4 regions of the Streptomyces sp. E-08 genome follow, and region 1 is predicted to be linked to each of the others. Evidence: riboswitches for the same ligand, from Rfam matches in the RefSeq annotation. Region 1 holds a riboswitch; each other region holds the start of a gene.
What was found. Region 1 has a riboswitch for cobalamin ahead of ACN9MM_RS26095 (ribonucleoside-diphosphate reductase subunit alpha). Riboswitches for the same ligand answer to the same signal wherever they lie in the genome.

Region 1 (7,011 bases):
GCGCGGGGCGGAGGCGCTGGGGTGACCCCGGCCGTCCCTGGGTAACCCATGGGTAATGAGCGCGCGTCCGACCGGGCATGGTTGGATGCGAACAAGAGGGTGAAGCGACCGGCAGGCGGGAATCGTGAAGATCTTCGGGAAGGTACGGCATCGGCCCTCCGCCTCGTGGCGGCAGGCCACCGACCGCGCGTTCACGCTGATCGGCGACGGCCGGTACGAGGACGCGGGCGCACTCCTGACGCGCGCGGCGGACCTGGAGCCCTGGCTCTCGGAGTCCTGGTTCAACCTGGCGCTGCTGCACAAGTTCCGGCACGACTGGGAGCAGGCGCGGGCCGCCGGGCTGCGCGCCGTCGCGCTGCTCGACAAGGAGACCGGCGCCCCCGACTGGTGGAACGTCGGCATCGCCGCCACCGCCCTCCAGGACTGGCCGCTGGCCCGCCGCGCCTGGCAGGCGTACGGACTGAAGGTGCCCGGCGCCGCCGCCGGCACCGGCGAGCCCGCCGGCATGGAGCTGGGCAGCGCCGCCGTCCGGCTCTCGCCCGAGGGCGAGGCGGAGGTCGTGTGGGGCCGCCGGCTCGACCCGGCCCGCATCGAGGTCCTCTCCATCCCGCTGCCGTCCTCCGGCCGCCGCTGGGGCGAGGTCGTCCTCCACGACGGGGTGCCGAACGGCGAGCGGACCACCACCGCGGGACCTTCCTACCCCGTCTTCGACGAGATCGAGCTGTGGGCGCCCTCGCCCGTCCCCACCTGGGTCGTCCTTCTGGAGGCCGCCACGGAGGCCGACCGGGACGCCCTGGAGCAGCTCGCCGCGGAGGCCGGATTCGCCGCCGAGGACTGGTCGTCCTCCGTACGGTTGCTCTGCCGTGCCTGTTCCGAGTCGACCATGCCGAGCGCCGAGGGCGAGGGCGAGCACTCCGACCCGCACGACCACAGCGAGCCGGGGCACCCCGGGCCGCTCGGCCACCGCTCGCCGGGCGAGCTGTGGGTCCCCGAGCGGGAGTGCGGCATCGCGGCCCCGGCCGGCCTGGTGCGCGGGCTCCTCGACGGCTGGGTCGCCGACAGCCCGGACTCCCGGGAGTGGCGCGATCTCGAAGAGGTCTGCTGAGCCTCCGGCCCCCGGCCCCGTAGGCTGTCCTCCGACGGAATCGGGTTTTCAGGAAGGCGCGGCCGGACATGGCGCAGCAGGACACGGACGAGCAGACGCAGATCGACGACGAGTTCGTCGTGGACACGGAGGACTGCGAGGCGCGTGAGCTCGCGCACCGCGAGCGGGGCACCTCGCGTCCGATCACGGTCGTCGGCAACCCCGTGCTCCACCGGGAGTGCAAGGACGTCACCGAGTTCGGCGACGAGCTGGCGCAGCTGATCGACGACATGTTCGCCAGCCAGAAGACCGCCGAGGGCGTCGGCCTCGCCGCGAACCAGATCGGTGTGGACCAGAAGGTCTTCGTCTACGACTGCATGGACGACGAGGGTGTCCGGCACGTCGGCCACGTGGTCAACCCGGTCCTCCAGGAGCTGCCGGCCGAGCAGCGCCACCTCGACGAGTCCAACGAGGGCTGCCTCTCCGTGCCGACCGCGTACGCCGAGCTGGCCCGCCCGGACTACGCCGTCGTGCACGGCCAGGACTCCCAGGGCAACCCGATCAAGGTGCGGGGCACCGGCTACTTCGCCCGCTGCCTCCAGCACGAGACGGACCACCTGTACGGCTTCCTGTACATCGACAAGCTGTCGAAGCGGGACCGCAAGGACGCCCTCCGCCAGATGGAGGAGGGCACCCCGCGCTACCCGGTCGTCGCGAACGACTGACCCTCGCGCACGCACGCGGAAGGGCCCCGCTCCTGTCCAGGAGCGGGGCCCTTTCCCGTACGGCGGAAGACCTAGAAGTCCTCGTCCAGGTCCACCGAGCCCTCGACCGCCACCTGGTAGGCGGACGGGCGGCGCTCGAAGAAGTTGGTCAGCTCCTGGACGCCCTGGAGCTCCATGAACGCGAACGGGTTCTCCGAGCCGTACACCGGCGGGAAGCCGAGGCGCTGGAGGCGCTGGTCGGCGACGCACTGGAGGTACTCGCGCATCGACTCGGTGTTCATGCCCGGCAGGCCGTCGCCGCACAGGTCGCGGCCGAACTGCAGCTCCGCCTCGACGGCCTCCTTCAGCATGTCCGTGACCTGCTGCTGCAGCGCGTCGTCGAAGAGCTCCGGCTCCTCCTTGCGGACGGTGTCCACGACCTCGAAGGCGAAGTTCATGTGCATCGTCTCGTCGCGGAACACCCAGTTGGTGCCGGTCGCCAGGCCGTGCAGCAGGCCGCGGGAGCGGAACCAGTAGACGTACGCGAAGGCGCCGTAGAAGAACAGGCCCTCGATGCACGCCGCGAAGCAGATCAGGTTCAGCAGGAAGCGGCGGCGGTCGGCGGCCGTCTCCAGCTTCTCGATCTTCTCGACCGAGTCCATCCACTTGAAGCAGAACTGCGCCTTCTCGCGGATGGAGGGGATCTCCTCGACCGCGTCGAACGCGGCGGCGCGGTCGTCCGGGTCGGGCAGGTAGGTGTCGAGCAGCGTCAGATAGAACTGGACGTGCACGGCCTCCTCGAACAGCTGGCGCGAGAGGTACAGGCGCGCCTCGGGGGAGTTGATGTGCTTGTACAGCGTCAGGACGAGGTTGTTCGACACGATCGAGTCGCCCGTCGCGAAGAACGCGACCAGCCGGCCGATCATGTGCTGCTCACCGGGGGTGAGCTTGGCGAGGTCGGCGACGTCCGAGTGGAGGTCGACCTCCTCCACGGTCCAGGTGTTCTTGATGGCGTCCCGGTAGCGCTCGTAGAAGTCCGGGTAGCGCATGGGACGGAGCGTGAGCTCGAAGCCCGGGTCCAGGAGGTTCTTCTTCTCGGTGGAGCTCATTACTGGCAGGCCTCGCAGGACTCGGGGTTCTCAAGGGAGCAGGCGAGCGCGTCGGCGTCGGGGGCCGCCTGCTGGACGGGGATCGGGGCGGCGGCCTGCGCCGCGCGGGCGATCCGGGTCGCCGGACGGGAGCGCAGGTAGTACGTCGTCTTCAGGCCCTGCTTCCAGGCATACGCGTACATCGACGACAGCTTGCCGATCGTCGGCGTCTCGAGGAACAGGTTCAGCGACTGCGACTGGTCCAGGAAGGGGGTGCGGGCCGCGGCCATGTCGATGAGGCCGCGCTGCGGGATCTCCCAGGCCGTGCGGTACAGCTCGCGGACCTCGGCCGGAATCCAGGTGAAGCCGGCCACCGAGCCGCTGGCGTCGCGCAGCGCCTCACGGGTCTGGGCGTCCCAGACGCCGAGCCGCTTCAGCTCGTCGACGAGGTACGAGTTGACCTGGAGGAACTCGCCGGACAGCGTCTCGCGCTTGAACAGGTTGGAGACCTGCGGCTCGATGCACTCGTAGACGCCCGCGATGGAGGCGATGGTCGCCGTGGGGGCGATGGCGAGGAGGAGGCTGTTGCGCATGCCGGTGGAGGCGATCCGCTCGCGCAGGGCGGCCCAGCGCTCCGGCCAGTTCAGCTCGACGTCGTAGTGGTCGGGGTGCAGGACACCCTGGGCGGTACGGGTCTCGGCCCAGGCCGGCAGCGGGCCGTTGCGCTCGGCGAGGTCGGCGGACGCCTCGTACGCGGCGAGCATGATCCGCTCGGCGATGCGGGTGGACAGGGCGCGCGCCTCGGCCGAGTCGAACGGCAGCTTCAGCTGGAAGAAGACGTCCTGGAGGCCCATCGCGCCCAGGCCGACCGGGCGCCACTTGGAGTTGGAGCGGCCGGCCTGCTCGGTCGGGTAGAAGTTGATGTCGACGACCCGGTCGAGGAAGGTGACGGCCGTGCGGACGGTCGCGTCGAGCCGCTCCCAGTCGAGGTCCGAACCGACCACGAAGGCACCCAGGTTGACCGAGCCGAGGTTGCACACCGCGGTCTCGTCGTCGTTGGTGACCTCGATGATCTCGGTGCACAGGTTCGAGGAGTGCACCACGCGGCCGGGCAGCGCGGTCTGGTTGGCCGTGCGGTTCGAGGCGTCCTTGAACGTCATCCAGCCGTTGCCGGTCTGCGCCAGGGTCCGCATCATCCGGCCGTACAGGTCGCGGGCCGGCATCGTCTTGCGGGCGAGGCCCGCCTCCTCGGCCTTGAGGTAGGCGGCGTCGAACTCCTCGCCGTACAGGTCGACGAGCTCGGGCACGTCCGACGGGGAGAACAGCGACCAGTCGGCGTCGGCGTTGACCCGGCGCATGAACTCGTCCGGGATCCAGTGCGCCAGGTTCAGGTTGTGCGTACGGCGCTGGTCCTCGCCCGTGTTGTCGCGGAGCTCCAGGAACTCCTCGATGTCCGCGTGCCAGGTCTCCAGGTAGACCGCGGCGGCGCCCTTGCGGCGGCCGCCCTGGTTCACGGCGGCGACGGAGGCGTCCAGGGTCTTCAGGAACGGCACGATGCCGTTGGAGTGCCCGTTGGTGCCGCGGATCAGGGAACCGCGGGCGCGGATGCGGGAGTACGAGAGGCCGATGCCGCCGGCGTGCTTCGAGAGGCGCGCGACCTGGTGGTAGCGGTCGTAGATGGAGTCCAGCTCGTCCTGCGGGGAGTCCAGCAGGTAGCAGGAGGACATCTGCGGGTGGCGGGTGCCGGAGTTGAAGAGCGTGGGGGAGGAGGGGAGGTAGTCCAGGCGGCTCATCAGGCCGTAGAGGGACGCCACCTCGTCCAGGGCGCGGACGCTGTTGTCCTCGGCCAGGCCGCAGGCCACGCGCAGCATGAAGTGCTGCGGGGTCTCGACCACCTTGCGGGTGATCGGGTGGCGCAGCAGGTAGCGCGAGTAGAGGGTGCGCAGGCCGAAGTAGCCGAAGCGGTCGTCGCCGGCCGGGTCGATCGTGGCGTCGAGGCGCTCGGCGTGCAGGGCGGCGAACTCGGCGGTGCGGTCGGCGATGAGGCCCTCGCGGTGACCGACGGCGACCGAGGCCGAGAAGGAGACGGCGCCCTGGCCGGCCGCCTCGTCGGCGATGGTGAGGGTGAGGAGCCGGGCGGCGAGCCGGGAGTACGCGGGGTCCTCGGCGATCAGGCCGGCGGCGGCCTCGGTGGCCAGCTCGCGCAGCTCCGCCTCGTCCGACAGGGCGCTGCGGCCGCGGAGCGCGGCGGCGGCGACCTTGCCGGGGTCGGTGTCCGGGAGGTCGGCGGTGAGATCGGTCAGGGTCCGCAGGAGTACGGTCCCGGGGCCGTCGTTCTCGATCGCTGCGGCCGGATCGGCGGGCGCGATGGTCACGTGGGGGCTCTCCCTCGCTCGGCTCGGGGCCAGGGCGGGGGGCGGGCAGGCGGGCACCCTTACGCGCGGGCGCGCCGCGTCCACCGGCCCACTCCGCGAGGCCCGGACGTCTGTGGCACCCGGAACGGACGGACCGGGCGCGCTGCCGGCAGGTCCTCGGACTCACTCCGTACGAATCCGCACGTAGCACACCGTTGCGGGACAGTTCCGGATTCGCGCCGGATTCCCCTGCGTCGACAGCGAGCACGAGCATACATGTGGGGGGCGCCCCTTCGAGCACCCCCCACATGTTGTGTCGGTCCCGGGGTTACAGTTCCAGGGCGTACGTCCGCAGCGGGTGTTCGGGGATCGGGTTCCAGTCCCGCTCGGGGGTGCGGACGAAGCCCATCCGCTCGTAGATCCGGTGCGCCGAGACCATCTTCGCGTCCGTGGAGAGGACGAGCCGCGCGCAGTCGGGGAGGGCCCGCGCCCGGTCCACGCAGGCGCGTACGAGCGCTTCTCCGACGCCCCTGCCGCGGGCTGCCGGCGCGACCACGAGCATCCGGAACTCGGCCTCGCCGGGCACGGCGATGTCGGCCCAGGTGGTGCCGCCGGCGGCGAAGGTCACCCCTCCGATGATCCCGTCCTCGGCGTCGGCGGCGACGAGCACCTCGCTCTCGCGCGCCCGCCGGGCCGTGTCGCGGAGCACGTCCAGATAGAAGTCGTCCTCGCCGTGCAACAGCAGCCCGTCGTTCAGATAGGTCAGCCCGGTGAGGTCACCGAGCTCCTCGTACTCCTCGGGCCGTACCGCCCTGATCGTGAAGTCCATGCCCGCCAGTCTGCCGCGCGGTCACGCGAAGGGGCCCGGGATTTCCCGGGCCCCTTCGTCTGCGCGTCCGTGGATCAGTGCGTCGGGGTGCCGACCTTCGGGACCTCGGTGCGGACGCCGGCGTCGCCCGCGTCCGCCGTGTAGTCCTCCGGGGAGGTCTCGTCGACGCCCTCGGGGGCCTTGACGGCCTTGAGGACGAAGGTCAGGACGACCGTGACGACGACGTTGAGCGTGAAGGCGGTGAGGCCGATGTAGCCGATCTCGCCGATGCCCGGGATCTCGGCGGCCGAGCCGCCGAAGTGCTTCTGGGTCGGGCTGGCGACGCCGTACGCGGCGGCCGTGCCGTAGATCATGCCGACGGCCCAGCCGGCGAGCAGCGCCCAGCGGTGGAACCAGCGGGTGAAGAGACCGCCGACGAGCGCCGGGAAGGTCTGCAGGATCCAGATGCCGCCGAGCAGCTGGAAGTTGATCGCGACCGTCTTGTCCATGGTGAGGACGAAGACGAGCGCGCCGACCTTCACCAGGAGCGAGACCAGCTTGGAGACCTTGGTCTCCTGGGCCGGGGTGGCGTCCGGTTTGATGAAGTCCTTGTAGATGTTGCGGGTGAAGAGGTTGGCCGCGGCGATCGACATGATCGCGGCCGGGACGAGCGCGCCGATGCCGATGGCGGCGAACGCGACGCCCGCGAACCAGTCCGGGAACATGGTCTCGAAGAGCTGCGGGATGGCGAGCTGGCCGTTCGTGACCTTGATGCCGGCGGCGATCGCCATGAAGCCGAGCAGCGCGAGCAGGCCCAGCATGAGCGAGTAGAGCGGCAGGATCGTGGTGTTGCGGCGGATGACCTCACGGCTGCGGGACGACAGGGTCGCCGTGATGGAGTGCGGGTACATGAAGAGCGCGAGCGCCGAGCCGAGCGCGAGCGTCGCGTACGTCCACTGTCCGGCCTCGCCGG
Region 2 (7,011 bases), 3.5 Mb from region 1:
GGTAGGCGGGGACGAGGACGGGGATCTTGCGCCGGTGGAAGAAGGGGACGAGGTTGAGCGGGTGCTCTCGGGTGGTGCCGAGGCCGTGCAGGGCGATCACCCAGGTGGTGCGGGGGCCCGCCACGAGCCAGCCGGGCAGGGGTCCGAGTTCGCCGGGGATCTCGACGTCCTCCTGGGCGAGCCCGAGGGCGCTGATCGGGGTGCCCCGGTGCAGCTGGGGGGTGAGCCGGACGCGGGCGCCGGGCCCGAGGACGCCGAGCTCGACCCGCTCCAGGCGGCGGACGACGGTGTCGGCGGTGTGCGGGACCCGGTCGAGTACGGGGCCGAGGACGGCGTGCAGGCCGTGGGCCTCCATCCCGTACGTGCCGGGGCGCAGCGACGCGAGGCTGCGGGTGAGGGTGATGCGTTCGGGCCCCGTGGCGTGCACGGTGAGCCGGGGGTCTCCGGGGAGTGGTCGTCCGGACGGCACCTTGAGGGCGACGTCGCTGGCGTACCGGCCGGCCGCGATCGCGGCCGCGCCGACACCTATCAGAGTGGTGACGGCCGCTGCCGTCGCTGTAGCCGGGCGCACGCTCCCAGTGTCGGCAGGGCGGGGTGGGGCTGCCACCGGACGGACCCGGACGGCCCTGGACCGGCCCCGCGCTCCCCGGGCCCGGCCCGGGGAGGGGCGAAGCGGAGGGATCGCCCGGCGGAGTGACATGGGTCTCCTCCTGGCGGTCCCCCGGCCGGATGGTTCTGTCCAGGGAGCGGAACCGGGTGACGGGGGAGGAAGCGGGGCAGGTCGTACGTGCCCCGTACGGGCCCGGATTACCCATGGTTGCCGGGTGACCGCATCGTGGACAACCGGGCACCCGGGGGCCACAAGCGGAACCTCTTGACACCGGATAGGGACACCACGCCGCCCGCCCCAGTTCATCTTCCGTTCACCCAGGTTGCTTACGTTCGACGAGCCACTGACGTCAAACGATTGCCTGGGTAAATGGAACACATCACGCTGCTGCTCGCCATTGTGGTCGTGACAGCTCTCGTGTTCGATTTCACGAACGGTTTCCACGACACCGCCAACGCGATGGCCACGACCATCTCGACCGGTGCTCTCAAGCCCAAGACGGCGGTGGCCATGTCCGCCGTGCTGAACCTCGTCGGCGCGTTCCTGTCCGTGGAGGTCGCCAAGACGATCTCCGGCGGGATCATCAACGAAGAGGGCATTCGTACAGAAGTGATCTTCGCGGCGCTCGTGGGCGCCATCCTGTGGAATCTGCTGACCTGGCTCCTCGGCCTGCCGTCCAGCTCGTCCCACGCCCTCTTCGGCGGTCTCATCGGCGCCGCGGTCATGTCGGCCGGCTGGTCCGCCGTGAACGCCCCGACCATCGTCACCAAGGTCCTCATCCCGGCCGTCGCCGCGCCCATCGTCGCCGGCCTCGCCGCGATGCTGGCCACGCGCCTGACGTACAAGATCGGCGCGAAGACCGACGAGAAGCGCACCGCCAAGGGCTACCGCGTCGGCCAGATCGCCTCCGCCGGTCTCGTCTCCCTCGCCCACGGCACCAACGACGCCCAGAAGACGATGGGCATCATCACCCTCGCCCTGGTCACGCAGGGCGTCGTCGCCCCCGGTTCGAACCCGCCCCTGTGGGTCATCGTCTCCGCCGGTGTGGCCATCGCGCTCGGCACCTACCTCGGCGGCTGGCGCATCATCCGCACCATGGGCAAGGGCCTCACCGACCTCCGGCCGCAGCAGGGCTTCGCCGCCCAGACCAGCGCCGCCACGGTCATCCTCGCCTCCTCGCACCTCGGCTTCTCCCTCTCGACCACCCAGTCCTGCTCGGGTGCCGTGATGGGTGCCGGTCTCGGCCGCAAGGGCGGTGTCGTCCGCTGGTCGACCGCGACCCGGATGTTCGTCGCCTGGGGCCTGACGCTGCCCGCCGCCGGCCTCGTCGGCGCCGGTGCCGAGTTCCTCACCAAGCAGGGCCCCTGGGGCATCGTCGCCGTCGCGGTCCTCCTGGTCTCCGGCTCGGCCGTGATCTGGTCGCTGTCCCGCCGCAAGCCGGTCGACCGGCACAACGTCACGGCCGACGACCTGGACGGCGACGCCGAGCCCGCGGGCGTCGTGACCACCGCGATCGCGGCCGTCACCCCGCCGCCGGCCGGCTCCGTCGCCGCCGTCGCGGACGAGGACCTGAAGACCACCATCCCCGCGCCGGTCCCCACGGACCCGGCCGCTCCCCCGGCCCCCGCCGCCGCGGTCTAAGGAACTGGAACCAAGCATGAAGATCGACTGGGCAGCTCTCGGCTCCGTCTTCGGAGTCAGCCTCGTGACGACCGTCGCGCTCGTGGGCCTCTTCACCCTCGGTGTCATCGGCCTCTCCAAGCAGGAGCAGGCCGCCGCCCAGGGAGGCTCCGCCGCCCTGGCCCGCACCGGCGCCTACGCCTGCTTCGCCCTGTGCCTGGCGGCCGTGGCGTACGGCATCTACCTGATCGTCGCCTGACGCGTCGAGCGTGACCGGCGGGGCGGTCCGCACCTTCGGTGTGCGGACCGCCCCGCCGTCGTGTTTGTGGTGCTTCGCACAGTGACGCGGTGCAGGTCAAGGGTGAGTTGACGGCTGTTCTCGGGCCGTGGTGGACTGCCGAGGCCATTACGGCGGCAGTAGAGGAAGTCCGGTGCGAATCCGGCGCGGTCCCGCCACTGTGACCGGATCCGAAGGGTCCGGGAGTCAGGAACTCTCGCCGCCGGTCACGTCGATCCAGGGCGCGGACCCTGAGTGAGGACACAGCGCCATGCCCGGCCGCAGCCCCGGACCCTCCAGAACCAGCCGCCTTTCCCCGGACGGATTCGCGTACGGCGCGGCCGCCGGTCTCGCCGTCGACCTGCTCGTCGGCGACCCCCGCCGCGGCCATCCCGTCGCCGCGTTCGGCCGGGCCGCGGCCCGGGTCGAGGACGCCCTGTGGCGCGACCACCGCGGGTGGGGCGCCCTGCACACCGCCGTCTGCGCCGGCGCCACCGTCGCGGCCGGCGCCCTCGCCGCCCGTGCGGTACGGGGCAGCCGTGCCGGATCCGCCGCGCTCACCGCCGCCGCCGTCTGGTCCGTCGTCGGCGGTACGACCCTGGGGCGCGAGGCCCGCGCGATCGGGGGCGCCCTCGCCGCCGGGGACCTGGAGGTCGCCCGCGAGCGGCTGCCGCACCTGTGCGGGCGCGACCCGCAGTCCCTCGACGGTCCCGCGATGGCCCGCGCGGTCGTGGAGTCCGTCGCCGAGAACACCTCCGACGCGGTCGTGGGCGCCCTCTTCTGGGGAGCGGTCGCGGGCGTGCCGGGCCTGGTCGGCTTCCGCGCCGTCAACACCCTCGACGCGATGGTCGGCCACAAGTCCCCCCGGTACCGCAGGTACGGCTGGGCCTCGGCCCGCCTCGACGACGTGGCCGGCTGGCCCGGCGCCCGGCTGACCGCGGTCCTCGCGACCGTCGCCGGCGGGAACCCGCGCGGGGCCGTACGGGCCTGGCGGGCGGACGCCGCGAAGCACCCGAGCCCCAACGCGGGCCCCGTCGAGGCCTCCTTCGCGGGCGCCCTCGGCGTGCGGCTCGGCGGGACCCTCTCGTACGCCGGACGGGTCGAGCACCGGCCCGTCCTCAACGGGGAGGGGCGGCCCGTCGAGGTCGCCGACATCGACCGCGCGGTCCGGCTCTCCCGCCGGGTCACCGGACTGACCCTGGCCGCCTGCGTGGGCGGCCGCATGATCGCGAGCGCGCTGAAGCGGAGGAACGCATGAGGGGTGGGGGGCTGCTCGTCGCCGGGACCACGTCCGACGCGGGCAAGAGCGTCGTCACGGCCGGAATCTGCCGCTGGCTGGTCCGGCAGGGCGTCAAGGTCGCGCCGTTCAAGGGCCAGAACATGTCCCTGAACTCCTTCGTCACCCGGGAGGGCGCCGAGATCGGCCGGGCCCAGGCCATGCAGGCCCAGGCCGCGCGGGTGGAGCCGACCGCCCTGATGAACCCGGTGCTGCTCAAGCCCGGCAGCGACCGCTCCAGCCAGGTCGTCCTCATGGGCAGGCCGGTCGGCGAACTGAGCGCCCGCGGCTACCACGGCGGCCGGCAGAAGGAACTCTTCGAGCCGGTCCTCGCGTGCCTGGAGGAACTCCGGGGCACGTATGACGCCGTGATCTGCGAGGGGGCGGGCAGTCCGGCCGAGATCAACCTGCGGCGCACGGACATCGTGAACATGGGCATCGCGCGGGCCGCGAAGCTGCCCGTGGTCGTCGTCGGGGACATCGACCGGGGCGGGGTCTTCGCCCAGTTCTTCGGGACGACGGCGCTGCTCTCTCCCGAGGACCAGGCGCTCGTGGCCGGATACCTGGTCAACAAGTTCCGGGGTGACGTCACGCTGCTCGAACCGGGCCTCGACATGCTGCACGGGCTCACCGGGCGCCGGACCTTCGGTGTCCTGCCGTACGCGCACGGGCTCGGCATCGACGAGGAGGACGGCCTGCGGGTCTCCCTGCGGGGCACCGTCCGCGAGTCGGTCGTCGCGCCGCCGGTCGGCGCGGACGTGCTGCGGGTCGCCGTCTGCGCCGTCCCCCTGATGTCCAACTTCACCGACGTCGACGCGCTCGCCGCCGAGCCGGGCGTGGTCGTCCGGTTCGTGGACCGGCCCGAGGAGCTCGTCGACGCCGACCTCGTCGTCGTGCCCGGCACCCGGGGAACGGTCAAGGCGCTGGCCTGGCTGCGGGAGCGGGGCCTCGCGGACGCCCTCGCCCGGCGCGCGGCCGAGGGCCGCCCCGTGCTCGGCATCTGCGGCGGCTTCCAGGCCCTGGGCGAGCGCATCGAGGACGAGGTCGAGTCGAAGGCGGGTGTGGTCGACGGTCTCGGGCTGCTGCCCGTACGGGTGCGGTTCGGCGTCGAGAAGACCCTCGCCCGGCCGGTCGGCGAGGCGCTCGGCGAGCGGGTCGAGGGATACGAGATCCACCACGGCGTCGCGGACGTACGGGGCGGGGAACCGTTCCTGGACGGCTGCCGGGTCGGCTCCGTGTGGGGCACCCACTGGCACGGCTCGCTGGAGAGCGACGGCTTCCGCCGGGCGTTCCTGCGGGAGGTCGCGGCGGCGGCGGGGCGGCGGTTCGTGCCCGCGCCCGACACGTCGTTCGGCGCGCTGCGGGAGGAGCAGCTCGACCGGCTCGGCGACCTGATCGAGGAACACGCGGACACGGACGCGCTGCTGCGGCTGATCGAGCGGGGCGCTCCGGCGGGGCTGCCGTTCGTGCCGCCGGGTGCGCCGTGAGCGCCGGAGCGCTCGGTGCGGGCCGGGGTGGAGGCCCGGGTGCGGGCCGGTGGGGATGCGCCCGGCCCGCGGCCGCGCCGGGGTCCCCACCCGCACGAGCCCTACCACGGGTCGAACACCGTGCGGGTGGCCCCTGGGGGCGGTCACCCGCCGCCGGCGGCCGTGGCTCGTCGTCCGAACGTCAGCAAACCGAAGGAGTGACCACCCGATGAGCACCCGGTATCCGTTCACCGCCGTCGTCGGCATGGACGACCTGCGGCTCGCGCTGCTGCTGAACGCCGTCAGCCCGGCCGTCGGCGGGGTGCTCGTGCGCGGTGAGAAGGGGACCGCCAAGTCCACCGCCGTCCGCGCGCTCGCCGAGCTGCTGCCGGAGGTCCCGGTGGTCGCCGGGTGCCGGTTCAGCTGCGACCCGGCCTCGCCCGACCCCGGCTGCCCCGACGGCCCGCACGGCGACGCGCCCGGCACGGCCCGCCCCGCCCGCATGGTCGAGCTGCCCGTCGGCGCCTCCGAGGACCGGCTCGTCGGCGCGCTCGACATCGAGAAGGCGCTCGCCGACGGCGTGAAGGCCTTCGAGCCGGGGCTCCTCGCCGCCGCGCACCGGGGCATCCTCTACGTCGACGAGGTCAACCTGCTGAGCGACCACCTCATCGACCACCTCCTCGACGCCGCCGCCATGGGCGCCTCCCACGTCGAGCGCGAGGGCGTCTCCGTGCGGCACGCCGCCCGCTTCCTGCTCGTCGGGACCATGAACCCCGAGGAGGGCGAGCTGCGGCCGCAGCTGCTCGACCGGTTCGGCCTCACCGTGGAGGTCGCCGCCTCCCGGGACCCCGAGCAGCGGGTCGAGGTCGTCCGGCGCCGGCTCTCCTTCGAGGACGACCCGGCCGCCTTCGCCGCGCGCTGGACCGGCGAGGAGACCGCCCTGCGCGAACGGATCGTCGCCGCCCGGACGCTGCTGCCGCAGGTGGCCCTCGGCGACGCCGTACTGCTCCAGATCGCCGCGACCTGCGCCGCGTTCGAGGTGGACGGCATGCGCGCCGACATCGTGATGGCCCGTACGGCGACCGCGCTCGCCGCCTGGGCCGGGCGGACCGAGGTCACCTCCGAGGACGTGCGCCAGGCCGCGCTCCTGGCCCTCCCCCACCGGCGGCGCCGCTCGCCCTTCGACGCGCCCGGCCTCGACGAGGACAAGCTCGACGAGACCCTGGAGCAGTTCAGGGGCGACGCGCCCGACGACGACCCCGAGCCGGACGGGCCCGGGGACGGCGGCCCGGACGGCGGCGGGGGCGGCGGCGGGGGCGGCGGCGTCCCCCCGCAGGGCGAGGGCCCCGACGGCCCGGCCCCCGAGTCCGCCGAGGCCCCGGAGAGCGCGCCCGCGCCCGCCCCGCAGGGCCCGGGCGCCGGTGAGCGGGCCGCCGTCAAGGCCGGCGAGCCCTTCCGTACGAAGGTGCTGAGCGTGCCCGGACTCGGCGAGGGCGCGGCCGGCCGCCGCTCCCGGGCCCGCACCGAGCACGGCCGTACCACCGGCTCCACCCGGCCCCGGGGTGCGCTCACCAAGCTGCACCTGGCCGCGACCGTCCAGGCCGCCGCCCCGCACCAGCGGGCCCGCGGCCGGTCCGGGCCGGGTCTGGTGGTCCGCCGGGACGACCTGCGGCAGGCGACCCGGGAGGGGCGCGAGGGGAACCTGGTGCTGTTCGCCGTGGACGCCTCCGGCTCCATGGCGGCGCGGCAGCGGATGAGCGCC
Region 3 (7,011 bases), 4.5 Mb from region 1:
CTGACATAGCGTCATAGAAGTCCGCATCAGATCAGCATGAGCACCGGCGGATGCCGCCTTCGACCGCCGCGTACCGCCAAGATCACCTAGCCCGGCAACACGATCTGACCTGCGAAGACCCGAAGAGTGAGTCCAGCCGCTGAAATCCCGAGGAGACACCCGTGAGGATGCTGATCAACGTTCCTGAGACCGTCGTCGCCGATGCGCTGCGGGGGATGGCCTCGGCGCATCCCGAGCTGACCGTGGACGTCGAGCGGCGGGTCGTGGTGCGGCGGGACGCGCCCGTGGCCGGGAAAGTGGCGCTGGTGTCCGGCGGCGGGTCCGGGCACGAGCCGTTGCACGGGGGGTTCGTGGGGTACGGCATGCTGGCGGCCGCGTGCCCCGGAGAGGTCTTCACCTCGCCCGTGCCCGATCAGATGGTGCGTGCCGCGGCCGCCGTCGACAGCGGCGCCGGGGTGCTCTTCGTCGTGAAGAACTACACCGGCGACGTGCTGAACTTCGAGATGGCCGCGGAGCTCGCCGAGGACGAGGGCATCCAGGTCGCCAAGGTCCTCGTCGACGACGACGTGGCGGTGACGGACAGTCTGTACACGGCGGGGCGGCGCGGCACCGGCGGCACGCTGTTCGTGGAGAAGATCGCCGGTGCCGCCGCCGAGGAGGGCGCCCCGCTGGAGCGCGTGGAGTCGATCGCCCGACGGGTCAACGAGCGGTGCCGGTCCTTCGGGGTGGCCCTGAGTGCCTGCACGACCCCCGCCAAGGGCAGCCCGACCTTCGATCTCCCCGCGGGCGAGCTGGAGTTGGGCATCGGGATTCACGGCGAACCGGGCCGGGAGCGGCGGGCCATGATGACCTCCCGCGAGATCGCGGACTTCGCCGTGGACGCCGTCGTCGAGGACCTGCGCCCGTCCGGGCCGGTCATCGCCCTGGTGAACGGGATGGGCGCCACTCCTCTCCTGGAGCTGTACGGCTTCAACGCCGAGGTGCAGCGGGTGCTCGCCGAGCGGCAGGTGCCGGTGGCCCGGACACTGGTCGGGAACTACGTGACGTCGCTCGACATGGCCGGGTGCTCGGTGACCCTGTGCGAGGTCGACGAGGAGCTGTTGCGTCTGTGGGACGCTCCGGTGCAGACGCCCGCGCTGCGCTGGGGCCGGTGAGACGGGATTGGGCATGGGGAGCGACATGACGGAGACCTTCGGCGCCGGGTTCCTGGTGCGCTGGCTGGCCGCGGTGGCCGAGGACGTCGACCGGGAGGCGGACCGGCTCACCGAGCTGGACTCGGCCATCGGCGACGCCGACCACGGGGCCAATCTGCGGCGGGGCTTCGCCGCCGTGACGGAGATCCTGGCGAAGGAGCCGCCGGCGAGCCCGGGCGCGGTGCTCACCGCCGCCGGGCGGCAGCTGATCTCCACGGTCGGCGGCGCCTCGGGGCCGCTGTACGGGACGCTGCTGCGGCGCGCCGGGAAGACCCTGGGCGAGGACGCGCAGGTCACCCGGGTGCGGTTGGCGGAGGCCCTCGGCGCCGGGGTGGCCGCCGTGTCGCAGCTGGGCGGCGCCCAGGTGGGGGACAAGACGATGCTGGACGCGCTCGTGCCCGCCGTCGAAGGGCTCCGGAGTTCGTACGAGGCGGCCCGGACCGCCGCCGACGGCGGCGCCCTCGCGACCGTACCCCTCCAGGCGCGCAAGGGCCGGGCCAGCTATCTCGGGGAGCGGTCGATCGGGCACCAGGATCCGGGGGCGACGTCGTCGGCGCTGCTGTTCGCGGCGCTCGCCGACACCGCGCGCACGGAGGGGGTGCGATGAGCCCCACGCCCGCAGAACCGCCCACAGAACCGCCCGCCGTGCCTCCCGTGGTCCCGCCCGTCGGCATCGTGCTCGTCTCCCACAGCGCGGCGGTCGCGACGGCGGTGGCCGAGCTGGCCCGCGGCCTCGCGGGCGGCGGCGATCTCGCGCCGCTGCTGCCGGCGGGCGGCACTGCGGACGGCGGGCTCGGGACGAGTTCCGAGCTGATCTGCGAGGCGGCGAAGGCCGTCGACCGGGGGGCCGGTGTGGCGCTCCTGGTCGACCTGGGCAGCGCGGTCCTCACCGTGAAGGCGCTGCTCGCCGAGGGCGACGAACTGCCCGAGGCCGCCCGCCTGGTGGACGCGCCGTTCGTCGAGGGCGCGGTCGCCGCGCTGGTCACGGCGAGCGCCGGCGGGGACCTCGAAGCGGTGGTGGCGGCGGCCTCGGAGGCGTACTCCTACCGCAAGGAGTGAGCGCCCGAGCCGTGTGCGGGGAGTGACCGACGGGCCGCGCCGGGTGGCGACCGTGTTGTGATCCAGCAGGTCAACACACTAATGTCGCAGGGCCTTGGTGTACGGGAAACCGGTGCGGTACCGGTGCGGCCCTCGCCACTGTGATCGGGAGGTCCGGCTCCATCCCCGGGGGGAACACCCCGGGGAAGCCACTGGACCGGCGCGGGAGACCGCGACGGTGTGGGAAGGCGGAGTCGGGCCGTATGACCGTCAGCCAGGAGACCGGCCGGGGTGCGTTGTCCATCCACGAGGTGCTGGAGAGGGTCTACCGACCATGCATATAGCCGAGGGGTATCTGCCCCCTGTGCACGCCGCCGCCTGGGGCGTAGCGGCCGCCCCGTTCGTCGCCCACGGGGTGCGCGCGCTGACCCGCGAGGTGCGGTCGAACCCCGAGTCCACCCTGCTGCTCGGCGCGTCCGGCGCCTTCACGTTCGTCCTGTCGGCACTCAAGCTTCCCTCCGTCACCGGGAGTTGCTCCCACCCGACCGGTACGGGTCTGGGTGCGATCCTCTTCCGACCCCCGATCATGGCGGTCCTCGGGACGATCACCCTGCTCTTCCAGGCCCTGCTGCTCGCGCACGGCGGGCTGACCACCCTCGGGGCGAACGCCTTCTCGATGGCGATCGTCGGGCCCTGGGCGGGCTACGGGACGTACCGGCTGCTGCGGCGGTTCGGTACGCCGCTGATGGTGGCCGTCTTCTTCGGCGCGTTCGTCGCCGACCTGTCCACGTACTGCGTCACCAGCGTGCAGCTGGCCCTGGCGTTCCCCGACCCCGGCAGCGGCGTGCCCGGCGCGCTGGCCAAGTTCGGCGGGATCTTCGCCGTGACCCAGATCCCGCTGGCGGTGAGCGAGGGCCTGCTCACGGTGCTCGTGATGCGGCTGCTCACCCAGTCCAGCAAGGGCGAGCTGGTCCGGCTCGGCGTCCTCGGCCGGCCGAAGGCGGAGCGAGGGGAGGAGGTGGCCGCGCGATGAGCCGTAACGCGAAGATCAACACGCTGCTGCTGCTCCTCGTCGCCGCGCTCGCGGTCCTGCCGCTCGCGCTGGGCCTCGGCGACCACAAGGAAGAGCCGTTCGCGGGGTCGGACGCGGAGGCCGAGACCGCGATCACCGAGCTCCAGCCGGACTACAAGCCGTGGTTCAGCCCGCTGTACGAGCCGCCGTCCGGCGAGATCGAGTCGGCGCTCTTCGCCCTCCAGGCGGCACTGGGCGCCGGCGTCCTCGCGTACTACTTCGGCCTCCGGCGCGGCCGCCGCCAGGGCGCGGCCCGCGCGGCGGCGGAGGCCGCCGAGGCGGCGGGGACGGACGGTGCGACGGGGATGGAGAGTGCGACGGGGGAAGGCGGTCCCGTCGGGCAGGGTGACTCCGGTACGGCCGGGAACGGGCCCGTCTCCGGCACGTCGACCAGCGGGGAGGACTCGGCCGACGCGCACGCCGGTACCGGTACCGGTGCCGACTCCGGCGCCCCGCGTACCGGTGCCGGCTCCCGCGCCCCGCGTGCCGGCGCCGGCTCCCGCGCCCCGCGGGCCGGCGCAGCCTCCCGTGCCGCCGGCGCCGGTGCCGCAAGCGGCGGGTCCCGGCCCGTCGTCGGTGAGGCGGGGGTCCCGGGGGCCGACGACGGTTCCGTCCCCTTCGACGGCACGGGCGCGTAGCGCCGATGCTGCCGATCGACGCGGCGGCGCACAGCAGTCGCTGGCGCCGCCGTCATCCCGTGGAGAAGGCGCTCCTCGGCTTCGGACTGACCCTGTGCGCGGTGGGTCTGCCGCCGTGGCCCGGCGCGGTGCTCGTGGCGGCGGCCACGCTCGCGGTGCTGCTCGGCCCGGCCGGTGTGCCGGGCCGTCAGCTGTGGCGGGCGTTCCGCATCCCGCTCGGCTTCTGCGTCACGGGCGCGGTCCCGCTGCTCTTCGAGGTGGGCGGGGCGCGGGGGCTCGTGGCCCTCGCGCCCGACGGTCCCGTGCACGCGGGCGAGTTGCTGCTGCGGACCGCCTCGGCCTCTCTCGGGGTGCTGCTCTTCGCCTTCACGACGCCGGTGTCCGACGTGCTGCCCCGGTTGGTCCGGGCGGGCGTCCCGGCACCGGTGGTGGACGTGGCACTCGTGATGTACCGGATCATCTTCCTGCTGCTCGACGCGCTCACGAAGATCCGGCAGGCCCAGGCGGCCCGGCTCGGGCACACCACCCGGGCCGCGACCTGGCGTTCGCTCGCCGGCCTCGGCGCGACGACGTTCGTACGGGCCTTCGACCGGGCGCAGCGCCTGCAGTCGGGGCTCGCCGGGCGCGGTTACGACGGGACGCTGCGGGTGCTGGTGCCCGCCGTCGCGGTGTCGCGGCGGTTCCTCACGGCGACGGGCCTGCTCCTGGCGGGTCTCGTCGCCCTCACCCTCGTACTGGAAAGGTTCCTTCCGTGACGTCTCCGACCCCCGTCGTGGAGCTGGTGAAGGCGGGTTTCGCCTACGAGGACGGGCCCGCGGTCCTGTCGGGCGTGGACTTCGCGGTGGCGGAGGGACGCGCGATCGCGCTCCTCGGCCGCAACGGCAGCGGCAAGACGACGCTGCTCCGGCTGCTCAGCGGGGGTCTGCGCTGCGGGAGCGGGTCGCTGCTCCTGGACGGGGCGGAGGTGGCGTACGACCGGCAGGGGCTGACCCGGCTGCGGACCACGGTGCAGCTGGTCGTGCAGGATCCGGACGACCAGCTGTTCGCGGCCTCGGTCGGTCAGGACGTGTCGTTCGGTCCGATGAACCTGGGGCTGCCGGAAGAGGAGGTACGGCTCCGGGTGCGGGAGGCCCTGGAGGCGCTGGACATCGTGGCTCTTGAGGACCGGCCGACGCATCTCCTGTCGTACGGGCAGCGGAAGCGGGCGGCGATCGCGGGCGCCGTCGCGATGCGGCCCCGGGTGCTGATCATGGACGAGCCGACGGCCGGACTCGACCCGCACGGCCAGGAGCGGCTGCTCGACGCGCTGGAACGGCTCCGTGCGACGGGGACGACGGTGGTGATGGCGACGCACGACGTCGATCTGGCGCTGCGCTGGGCCGACGGGGCGGCGGTGCTCTCCCCCGACGGTCTGCGCACGGGCCCGGTCGCCGAGCTCCTCGCGGACGACGCCCTGCTGGCGGCGGCCCGTCTACGCCGCCCGTGGGGCACGTCGGTGGCCCGTCTCCTGCGGGCCCACGGTCTGCTGGGCGCGGACGCGGCGGAGCCCCGGACGCCGGAGGACCTGGACGCGTGGGTCACCGCCGAGGTGGCGGGGCCGGGCCGCCCGGCCTGAGCGATCCGAGTGAGGCTCCAGCCGCCCGGCCTGAGCGTCCCGAGTGGCGCGGAGGTCTTGCTACCGAGTAGTAGACATCACTCTCCGATTCTTCTGCAACTAGTTGCAGAAGGCGTCCGGGGTCACCTAGAACTGAGGTCGACGACCCCTGCGCGAGGAGACGCCCCATGACCCCGTACCCGCACCTGCTGAGCCCGCTCGACCTCGGGTTCACCACCCTGCCCAACCGGGTGATCATGGGGTCGATGCACGTCGGCCTGGAGGAGACCGAGCACGGCTTCGAGCGCATGGCCGCCTTCTACGCGGAGCGTGCCCGGGGCGGCGTCGGCCTCATCGTCACCGGCGGCATCGCACCCAACGAGGCCGGCCGGCCCTGGGACGGCGGCGCCAAGCTCACCACCGCCGACGAGGTCGCCGAGCACCGGCTGATCACCGACGCCGTGCACGCCGAGGGCGGCCGGATCGCGATGCAGATCCTGCACTTCGGCCGGTACGCCTACCACCCCGGCCTCGTCGGCCCCAGCCCCCTCAAGGCCCCCATCAGCCCCTTCGTACCGAACGAGCTGTCCGACGCCGAGGTCGAGCAGACGGTCGAGGACTACGCGCGCTGCGCCGAGCTCGCCAAGGAGGCCGGGTACGACGGCGTCGAGGTGATGGGCTCCGAGGGCTACCTCATCAACGAGTTCATCGCCGCCGCCACGAACCACCGCACCGACCGCTGGGGCGGCTCGTACGAGAACCGGGTCCGCTTCCCGCTGGAGATCGTCCGCCGGATCCGCGAGCGCGTCGGCGAGGACTTCATCCTGGTCTACCGCCTCTCCATGCTGGACCTCGTCCCCGGCGGCTCCACCCTGGAGGAGGTCGTCCAGCTCGCCAAGGAGATCGAGGCCGCCGGCGCGACCATCATCAACACCGGCATCGGCTGGCACGAGGCGCGCATCCCCACCATCGCCACCTCCGTGCCGCGCGGCGCCTACACCTGGGTGACGAAGAAGCTGATGGGCGCGGTCTCCGTGCCGCTCGTCACCTCCAACCGCATCAACACCCCCGAGGTCGCCGAGGAGATCCTCGCCGACGGCCGCGCCGACCTGGTCTCGCTGGCCCGCCCGTTCCTCGCGGACCCCGCCTTCGTCGCCAAGGCGACGGCCGGCCGCGCGGACACGATCAACACCTGCATCGGCTGCAACCAGGCCTGCCTCGACCACACCTTCAACCTGAAGATCACCTCCTGCCTGGTCAACCCGCGCGCCTGCCACGAGACCGAGCTGGTCCTCTCCCCCACCCGCCTCGCCAAGCGCGTCGCCGTCGTCGGCGCGGGCCCGGCCGGACTCTCCTGCGCGGTCTCCGCGGCCGAGCGCGGCCACTCCGTCACCCTCTTCGACGGCGCCGCCGAGATCGGCGGCCAGCTGAACATCGCCAAGCGGGTGCCGGGCAAGGAGGAGTTCGACGAGACGC
Region 4 (7,011 bases), 1.5 Mb from region 1:
GGTCGCCATCGCGAAGACGCCCGGGTCGCCGCCGGAGACGACCGCGACCTTCCGGCCGCGGCGGGCCAGGTCGAGGGCGAACTCGGCGCGCTCGGACTCGACCTTGTTGTCGGAGCCGTGCCGGATCTGCCCGGGGCGCAGGACGGGGACCCGGTCGAGGTACGTCGTGTAGCCGACGAGGACGTCGGCGTTGACGAGCGCGCCGCGCGACTCGGGGGTCAGCCAGGGCGCCCCGGCGGGGCCGGTGCCGACGACGGTGACCTCGCCGGTCTCCCGTAGGGGAGGCTCCTGGCCGATGCGGGAGGGGAGGACCGCGACGGAGAAGTACGGGACGGACCCGGGGTCCACGTCCGTCAGCTTCTCCGTGCGCTCGCCCGTCATGAACGCGCGCTCCACATAGCGGGCGTCGTCCAGCCGGCCGGCCCGCTCCAGGGCCCGCCGCACGGTCGGGAAAGTGCGGCCCAGCTTCATCACGACCGCCGAGTCGGTGCCCGCGAGGCGGGCCGTCAGCTCGTCCTCCGGCAGGGTGCCGGGGATGATCGTGAGGACCTCCTCCGCCTCGCACAGCGGCTCGCCGAGGCGGGCGGCGGCGGCGCTGACCGAGGTGACGCCGGGGAGGACGGTCGTGTCGTAGCGGTCGGCGAGCCGCTTGTGCATGTGCTGGTACGAGCCGTAGAAGAGCGGGTCGCCCTCGGCGAGGACGGCGACGGTGCGGCCGGCGTCGAGGTGGGCGGCGAGGCGGGCCGCGGCCTCCTCGTAGAAGTCGTTCAGGGCGCCCCGGTAGCCGCCCGGGTGGTCCGTGGTCTCCACCGTGAGCGGGTACACGAGCCGCTCCTCGATGTGGTCCTCGCGGATGTGCTCGGCGGCGATGGAACGGGCTATCGAGCGGCCGTGGCGGGCCGAGTGGTAGGCGATGACGTCGGCCGCGGCGATGGCCTTCACGGCGGCGACCGTCATCAGGTCCGGGTCGCCGGGGCCGAGCCCGACGCCGTACAGCTTTCCGGTCACGGTGCTCATGCCTGGATCTCCGCTTCGTGGGCGAGGGCGTTGATCGCGGCGGCCGTCATCGCGCTGCCGCCGCGCCGGCCCCGTACGACCAGGTAGTCGAGGCCGAGGGTGTTCTCGGCCAGGGCGTCCTTGGACTCGGCGGCGCCGATGAAGCCGACGGGGATGCCGAGGACGGCGGCGGGCTTCCCGGCGCCCTTCGCGATCATCTCCAGGAGGTGGAAGAGGGCGGTGGGGGCGTTGCCGATGGCGACGACGGAGCCTTCGAGGCGGTCCCGCCACAGTTCGAGGGCGGCGGCGGAGCGGGTGGTGCCGAGCTCGGCGGCGAGGGCGGGGACGGCCGGGTCGGAGAGCGCGCAGAGCACCTCGTTGTCGGCGGGCAGCCGCTTGCGGGTGACGCCGCTGGCGACCATCTGGGCGTCGCAGAGGATCGGCGCGCCCGCGCGGAGGGCCTCGCGGGCGTTCGCGACGACCCGCGGGGAGTACGCGATGTCCTGCACGAGGTCGGTCATGCCGCAGGCGTGGATCATCCGGACCGCCACCTGGGCGACGTCGGCGGGCAGGTCCGCGAGGTCCGCCTCGGCGCGGATCGTGGCAAAGGACCGGCGGTAGATCTCCGTCCCGTCCTTCTCGTAGTCGAACATCCTGGTGCTCTCGCTCATCTCGTCGTGCGGGCCTTGGTCACTGCTTCGGGCAGGGCGGTACGGGGGGTGGGGACGCCGTCCACCAGGTAGCTGTCGTCGCCGGTGGCGAGGACGTCGACCCAGGTGCCGCGCGGGTGGCCGCAGCGGCGCTCGCACCCGGAGTAGTGGACGGGCAGGCCTCCGTGGCGGACCAGGCCGGCGTCCGTCCGGACGTCGGCGAGGGACTTGGCGCAGCCAGGGCGTCCGGTGCAGGCGCTGACCCCGACGGAAGGCAGGCCGGGCCGGGTGACCAGGCCGTACGGTTCCAGGGCGGGGAGCCTGGCGGGGTCGGTCACCACGACCGCGCCGCGCCAGGGCGTGAGCCGGACCTCGGCGGCGGGCAGCAGGGCCCGCAGCTGGGTGGCGGTCAGCCGGCCGAGCGGGGCGAGGACGTGCAGGGCGCGGTCGCCGAGCGGCCCGGGCGCGGGCGGCGGGGACACGGGGAGCGGCGGTACGGGTACGGGCTCCGCCGTGATCCCGGCCCTCGCGAGCGCCCCGGCCCAGTCGGGTACGTGCGCGTCGGGCAGCTCGTGCGGGCGCCAGGCCCCGTTGCCCGCGGCCTCGGCCGCGTCGAGGAACGCGAGGGCGGCGGCGAGGGCGGCCCGGACGGCGTCGGCGGCGGCGAGGAGGAAGGCCCGGGAGCCGAGGAGCAGCCGGACGGATCCGTCCCGTCCTGCGATCAAGCTCACATCGCCGCCGAGCCCGGCGACGTCTCCGCGCCCGTCGTCCAGGACGAACAGGAACCGTCCGGAAAGGGACGCCGCCCGGGGTTCGGCGCACAGGGCGGTGTCCAGGGCGCGGGCCCACAACTGCACGTCCGAGTGGCCGAGTCCGTCGAGTCCCGCGCCGGGCGAGGCCACGATGTTGCGGACGCGCTCGTGGGTGGGGGAGGGCAGCAGGCCCGCCCCGGCCAGGAGGGAGGCGAGCCGCGCCCCGCAGTCCTCGGCGAGGCCGCGCAGCTCCGCGTTGCCGCGTGAGGTGATGCTGATCCGCCCGTCGCCGAGGGTCTCGGCCGCGTGCGCCAGAACCTCGGCCTGACGAGCCGTCAGGCGCCCTGCGGGCAGGCGCAGTCGGGCCAGGCGTCCGTCGTCGGCGGGGTGCAGGCGCAGCGCCCCGGGGCAGGCGTCGCCACGGTCCCGTACGCGAGGTTCGCCCGGTTCGGACGCCGGGGGTGGGGTGGGCGGCATGGCGGCGAGCATACCCACGGGGAACCGCCCGACCACCGGGTGTGATCCGGTCGACCCCGCCGCTCCCTGGGGCCCGCCCACGCCACGATCTAGGATGCAGATCGGCATGGGGTCCCAGGACCCCGGGGAGGAAGCCCGGTGAGAATCCGGCGCGGTCCCGCCACTGTGAGCCCGCACCCGCGGGTGAGTCAGGAACTCCCGCCGTCCATCTGACCACCCGGGGCGCGGACAACCCCGAGGAAGGCCTGAGCTCGCCATGCTCCTGCTGCTGTCGCACTCCGACACCGACCTGCTCAGCGCCCGCGCGGCGAACGCCGCCCAGGCCGAGGGAGCGGTCGAGTACCGCTTCGCCAACCCCTCGCGCCTCCCCCTGGCCGACCTCCCCGCCCTGCTCGACGGCGTCGACCTCGTCGTCGTCCGCCTCCTCGGCGGGATCCGCTCCTGGCAGGAGGGCCTGGACACGGTCCTCGCCACCGGGAAGCCGGTCGTCGTGCTCAGCGGCGAACAGGCCCCCGACGCCCAGCTGATGGGGTCCTCCACCGTGCCCGTCGGCGTCGCCACCGAGGCGCACGCCTATCTGGCGCACGGCGGCCCGGCCAACCTGGAGCAGCTGGCCCGCTTCCTCTCCGACACCGTGCTGCTCACCGGCCACGGCTTCGAGTCCCCGGCCGCCGCCCCCACCTGGGGCCCGCTCGACCGGGTCGCGAGGAACGAGACCGGCCCGACGATCGCCGTGCTCTACTACCGCGCCCACCACATGAGCGGGAACACCGCCTTCGTCGACGCCCTGTGCGGGGCGATCGAGGACGCCGGCGCGCGGGCCCTCCCGCTGTACGTGGCGTCCCTGCGGGCCCCCGAGGCGGAGCTCGTCGAGACGCTGCGCACGGCCGACGCGATCGTCACGACCGTCCTCGCGGCCGGCGGCACCAAGCCCGCCGAGGCGCAGGCCGGCGGCGACGAGGAGGCCTGGGACGCGGGCGCGCTCGCCGCGCTCGACGTGCCGATCCTCCAGGCGCTCTGCCTGACCGGCTCGCGGTCGGCGTGGGAGGAGAACGACGAGGGCCTGTCCCCGCTGGACGCCGCGAGCCAGGTCGCCGTGCCCGAGTTCGACGGCCGCCTCATCACCGTCCCGTTCTCCTTCAAGGAGATCGACGCCGACGGTCTGCCCGCGTACGTCGCCGACGCCGAGCGCGCGGCCCGCGTCGCCGGGATCGCCGTGCGGCACGCCCGGCTCCGCCACATCCCGAACGCCGAGAAGCGGCTGGCGCTCGTCCTCTCCGCGTACCCGACGAAGCACTCCCGCATCGGCAACGCGGTCGGTCTCGACACCCCCGCCTCCGCCGTCTCCCTGCTCCGCCGCCTCATCGAGGAGGGCTACGACTTCGGCCCCGAGGCGGACCTCCCCGGTCTGGTCTCCGGCGACGGCGACGAGCTGATCTACGCCCTCATCGAGGCCGGCGGCCACGACCAGGACTGGCTGACCGAGGAGCAGCTCGCGAAGAACCCGGTCCGCATCCCGGCCGCCGACTACAAGCGCTGGTACGCGACGCTGCCCGCCGAGCTCCGCGAGCAGGTCGAGGAGCACTGGGGCCCGGCGCCCGGCGAGATGTTCCTCGACCGGTCCCGCAACCCGGAGGGCGACATCGTCCTCGCCGCCCTGCGGCGCGGGAACCTGCTGGTCCTCATCCAGCCGCCGCGCGGCTTCGGCGAGAACCCGATCGCGATCTACCACGACCCCGATCTCCCGCCGTCCCACCACTACCTGGCCGCCTACCGCTGGATCGCCGCCCGCGCCGAGGACGGCGGCTTCGGCGCCGACGCCATGGTCCACCTGGGCAAGCACGGCAACCTGGAGTGGCTGCCCGGCAAGAACGCCGGCCTGTCCGCCGCCTGCGGCCCCGACGCGGCCCTCGGCGACATCCCGCTGATCTACCCGTTCCTCGTCAACGACCCGGGCGAGGGCACCCAGGCCAAGCGCCGCGTGCACGCGACCCTCGTCGACCACCTGGTGCCGCCGATGGCCCGCGCCGACTCGTACGGCGACATCGCGCGCCTGGAGCAGCTGCTCGACGAGTACGCGCAGATCTCCTCCATGGACCCGGCGAAGCTGCCCGCGATCCGCGCCCAGATCTGGACCCTGATCCAGGCCGCCAAGCTCGACCACGACCTCGGTCTGGAGGAGCGCCCGGAGGACGACGGCTTCGACGACTTCCTGCTGCACGTCGACGGCTGGCTGTGCGAGGTCAAGGACGCCCAGATCCGCGACGGACTGCACGTCCTCGGCGGCGCCCCGGAGGGCGAGGCCCGGGTCAACCTGGTCCTGTCCATCCTGCGTGCCCGCCAGATCTGGGGCGGCACGCAGGCGCTGCCCGGTCTGCGCGAGGCCCTCGGCCTGGACGAGTCGGCCGCGACCCGCACCACCGCCGACGAGGCGGAGGCGAAGGCCCGCGAGCTGGTCGAGGCGATGGAGGCGGCGGACTGGTCCGTGGACGCGATCGAGACGGTCGCCGCCGCGTACGGCCCCGAGGTGCACGCCGTGCTGCGCTTCGCCTGCGAGCAGGTCGTGCCGCGCCTGGCCGCCACCACCGACGAGCTGGCGCACGCCGTGCACGCCCTGAACGGCGGCTTCGTGCCGGCCGGACCGTCCGGCTCCCCGCTCCGGGGTCTGGTCAACGTCCTGCCGACCGGCCGCAACTTCTACTCCGTCGACCCCAAGGCCGTGCCGTCCCGGCTCGCCTGGGAGACCGGGCAGGCGCTCGCCGACTCGCTGCTCACCCGCTACCGCGACGACAACGGCGCGTGGCCGACCTCCGTCGGCCTCTCCCTGTGGGGCACGAGCGCGATGCGCACCGCCGGTGACGACGTCGCCGAGGCCCTCGCCCTGCTCGGCGTCCGTCCGCTGTGGGACGAGGCCTCGCGCCGGGTGAACGGCCTGGAGCCGATCCCGCTCGCCGAGCTCGGCCGTCCGCGCGTCGATGTGACGCTGCGCATCTCGGGCTTCTTCCGGGACGCGTTCCCGCACGTCATCGGCCTTCTCGACGACGCCGTACGGCTCGTGGCGGGTCTTGAGGGAGAGTCCGCCGAGGACAACTACGTCCGGGCGCACGCGCAGGCCGACCTCGCCGAGCACGGTGACGAGCGGCGCGCGACCACCCGTATCTTCGGCTCGCGGCCGGGCACGTACGGCGCGGGCATCCTCCAGCTGATCGACTCGCGGGACTGGCGCACGGACGCCGACCTGGCCGAGGTGTACACGGTGTGGGGCGGGTACGCGTACGGGCGGGGGCTCGAAGGCCGCCCGGCGCGCGCCGAGATGGAGACCGCGTACAAGCGGATCGCGGTGGCCGCGAAGAACACGGACACCCGCGAGCACGACATCGCCGACTCGGACGACTACTTCCAGTACCACGGTGGCATGGTCGCGACCGTCCGCGCGCTCACGGGCACGGCCCCCGAGGCGTACATCGGTGACTCGACCCGCCCGGAGACCGTCCGCACGCGCACGCTCGTCGAGGAGACCTCCCGGGTCTTCCGGGCCCGCGTGGTCAACCCGCGCTGGATCGAGGCCATGCGCCGCCACGGCTACAAGGGCGCGTTCGAGCTGGCGGCGACCGTCGACTACCTCTTCGGGTACGACGCGACCACGGGTGTCGTCGCCGACTGGATGTACGACAAGCTCACGCAGGAATACGTCCTCGACGAGACGAACCAGGCCTTCCTCAAGGAGGCCAACCCGTGGGCCCTGCACGGCATCGCCGAGCGGCTGCTCGAAGCCGAGTCGCGGGGCATGTGGGAGAAGCCGGACCCGGAGACCCTGGCCGCCCTGCGCCAGGTGTTCCTGGAGACCGAGGGTGACCTGGAGGGGGACGAGTAGCCCCGCACGGGGCCGGGTCCTCGCGAGGCCTAGGTCCGCACCAGGGCCGGGGCCAGTGCGAGGACGCGGCCCCGGAATCCCTCCCGCAGCCGCCGGTCGTGGCTGACCACGACCAGCGTGCCCCGGTACTCCGCGAGCGCGGCCTCCAGCTCCTCCACGAGGCCGGGGGCCAGGTGGTTGGTCGGCTCGTCGAGGAGGAGCAGGTCGGCGGGGGAGGTCACCAGACGGGCCAGTTCCAGTGTGCGGCGCTGTCCCGTCGACA

Region 2: another riboswitch for cobalamin. It lies ahead of ACN9MM_RS09710 (cobalamin biosynthesis protein); the one in region 1 lies ahead of ACN9MM_RS26095 (ribonucleoside-diphosphate reductase subunit alpha).
Region 3: another riboswitch for cobalamin. It lies ahead of ACN9MM_RS05020 (energy-coupling factor ABC transporter permease); the one in region 1 lies ahead of ACN9MM_RS26095 (ribonucleoside-diphosphate reductase subunit alpha).
Region 4: another riboswitch for cobalamin. It lies ahead of cobN (cobaltochelatase subunit CobN); the one in region 1 lies ahead of ACN9MM_RS26095 (ribonucleoside-diphosphate reductase subunit alpha).

Annotation. Positions count from the first base shown of each region.
Region 1 is NZ_CP183971.1:5,616,737-5,623,747, forward strand. Features, by position in the region: gene ACN9MM_RS26075 (HD domain-containing protein) at 1-45, shown strand, start outside; gene ACN9MM_RS26080 (tetratricopeptide repeat protein) at 125-1,105, shown strand; gene def (peptide deformylase) at 1,174-1,809, shown strand; gene ACN9MM_RS26090 (ribonucleotide-diphosphate reductase subunit beta) at 1,881-2,897, opposite strand; gene ACN9MM_RS26095 (ribonucleoside-diphosphate reductase subunit alpha) at 2,897-5,251, opposite strand; cobalamin riboswitch at 5,382-5,504, opposite strand; gene ACN9MM_RS26100 (GNAT family N-acetyltransferase) at 5,559-6,059, opposite strand; gene mctP (monocarboxylate uptake permease MctP) at 6,134-7,011, opposite strand, start outside.
Region 2 is NZ_CP183971.1:2,115,206-2,122,216, forward strand. Features, by position in the region: gene ACN9MM_RS09695 (alpha/beta hydrolase) at 1-571, opposite strand, end outside; gene ACN9MM_RS09700 (anion permease) at 980-2,251, shown strand; gene ACN9MM_RS09705 (hypothetical protein) at 2,268-2,489, shown strand; cobalamin riboswitch at 2,604-2,743, shown strand; gene ACN9MM_RS09710 (cobalamin biosynthesis protein) at 2,779-3,765, shown strand; gene ACN9MM_RS09715 (cobyric acid synthase) at 3,762-5,270, shown strand; gene ACN9MM_RS09720 (putative cobaltochelatase) at 5,479-7,011, shown strand, end outside.
Region 3 is NZ_CP183971.1:1,067,431-1,074,441, forward strand. Features, by position in the region: gene dhaK (dihydroxyacetone kinase subunit DhaK) at 162-1,154, shown strand; gene dhaL (dihydroxyacetone kinase subunit DhaL) at 1,180-1,800, shown strand; gene ACN9MM_RS05015 (PTS-dependent dihydroxyacetone kinase phosphotransferase subunit DhaM) at 1,797-2,252, shown strand; cobalamin riboswitch at 2,331-2,536, shown strand; gene ACN9MM_RS05020 (energy-coupling factor ABC transporter permease) at 2,566-3,264, shown strand; gene ACN9MM_RS05025 (energy-coupling factor ABC transporter substrate-binding protein) at 3,261-3,941, shown strand; gene cbiQ (cobalt ECF transporter T component CbiQ) at 3,947-4,696, shown strand; gene ACN9MM_RS05035 (ATP-binding cassette domain-containing protein) at 4,693-5,556, shown strand; gene ACN9MM_RS05040 (FAD-dependent oxidoreductase) at 5,724-7,011, shown strand, end outside.
Region 4 is NZ_CP183971.1:4,137,698-4,144,708, reverse strand. Features, by position in the region: gene ACN9MM_RS18965 (precorrin-2 C(20)-methyltransferase) at 1-1,017, opposite strand, end outside; gene ACN9MM_RS18960 (precorrin-8X methylmutase) at 1,014-1,667, opposite strand; gene ACN9MM_RS18955 (cobalamin biosynthesis protein CobG) at 1,664-2,887, opposite strand; cobalamin riboswitch at 2,961-3,092, shown strand; gene cobN (cobaltochelatase subunit CobN) at 3,132-6,749, shown strand; partial or broken gene abc-f (ribosomal protection-like ABC-F family protein) at 6,779-7,011, opposite strand, start outside.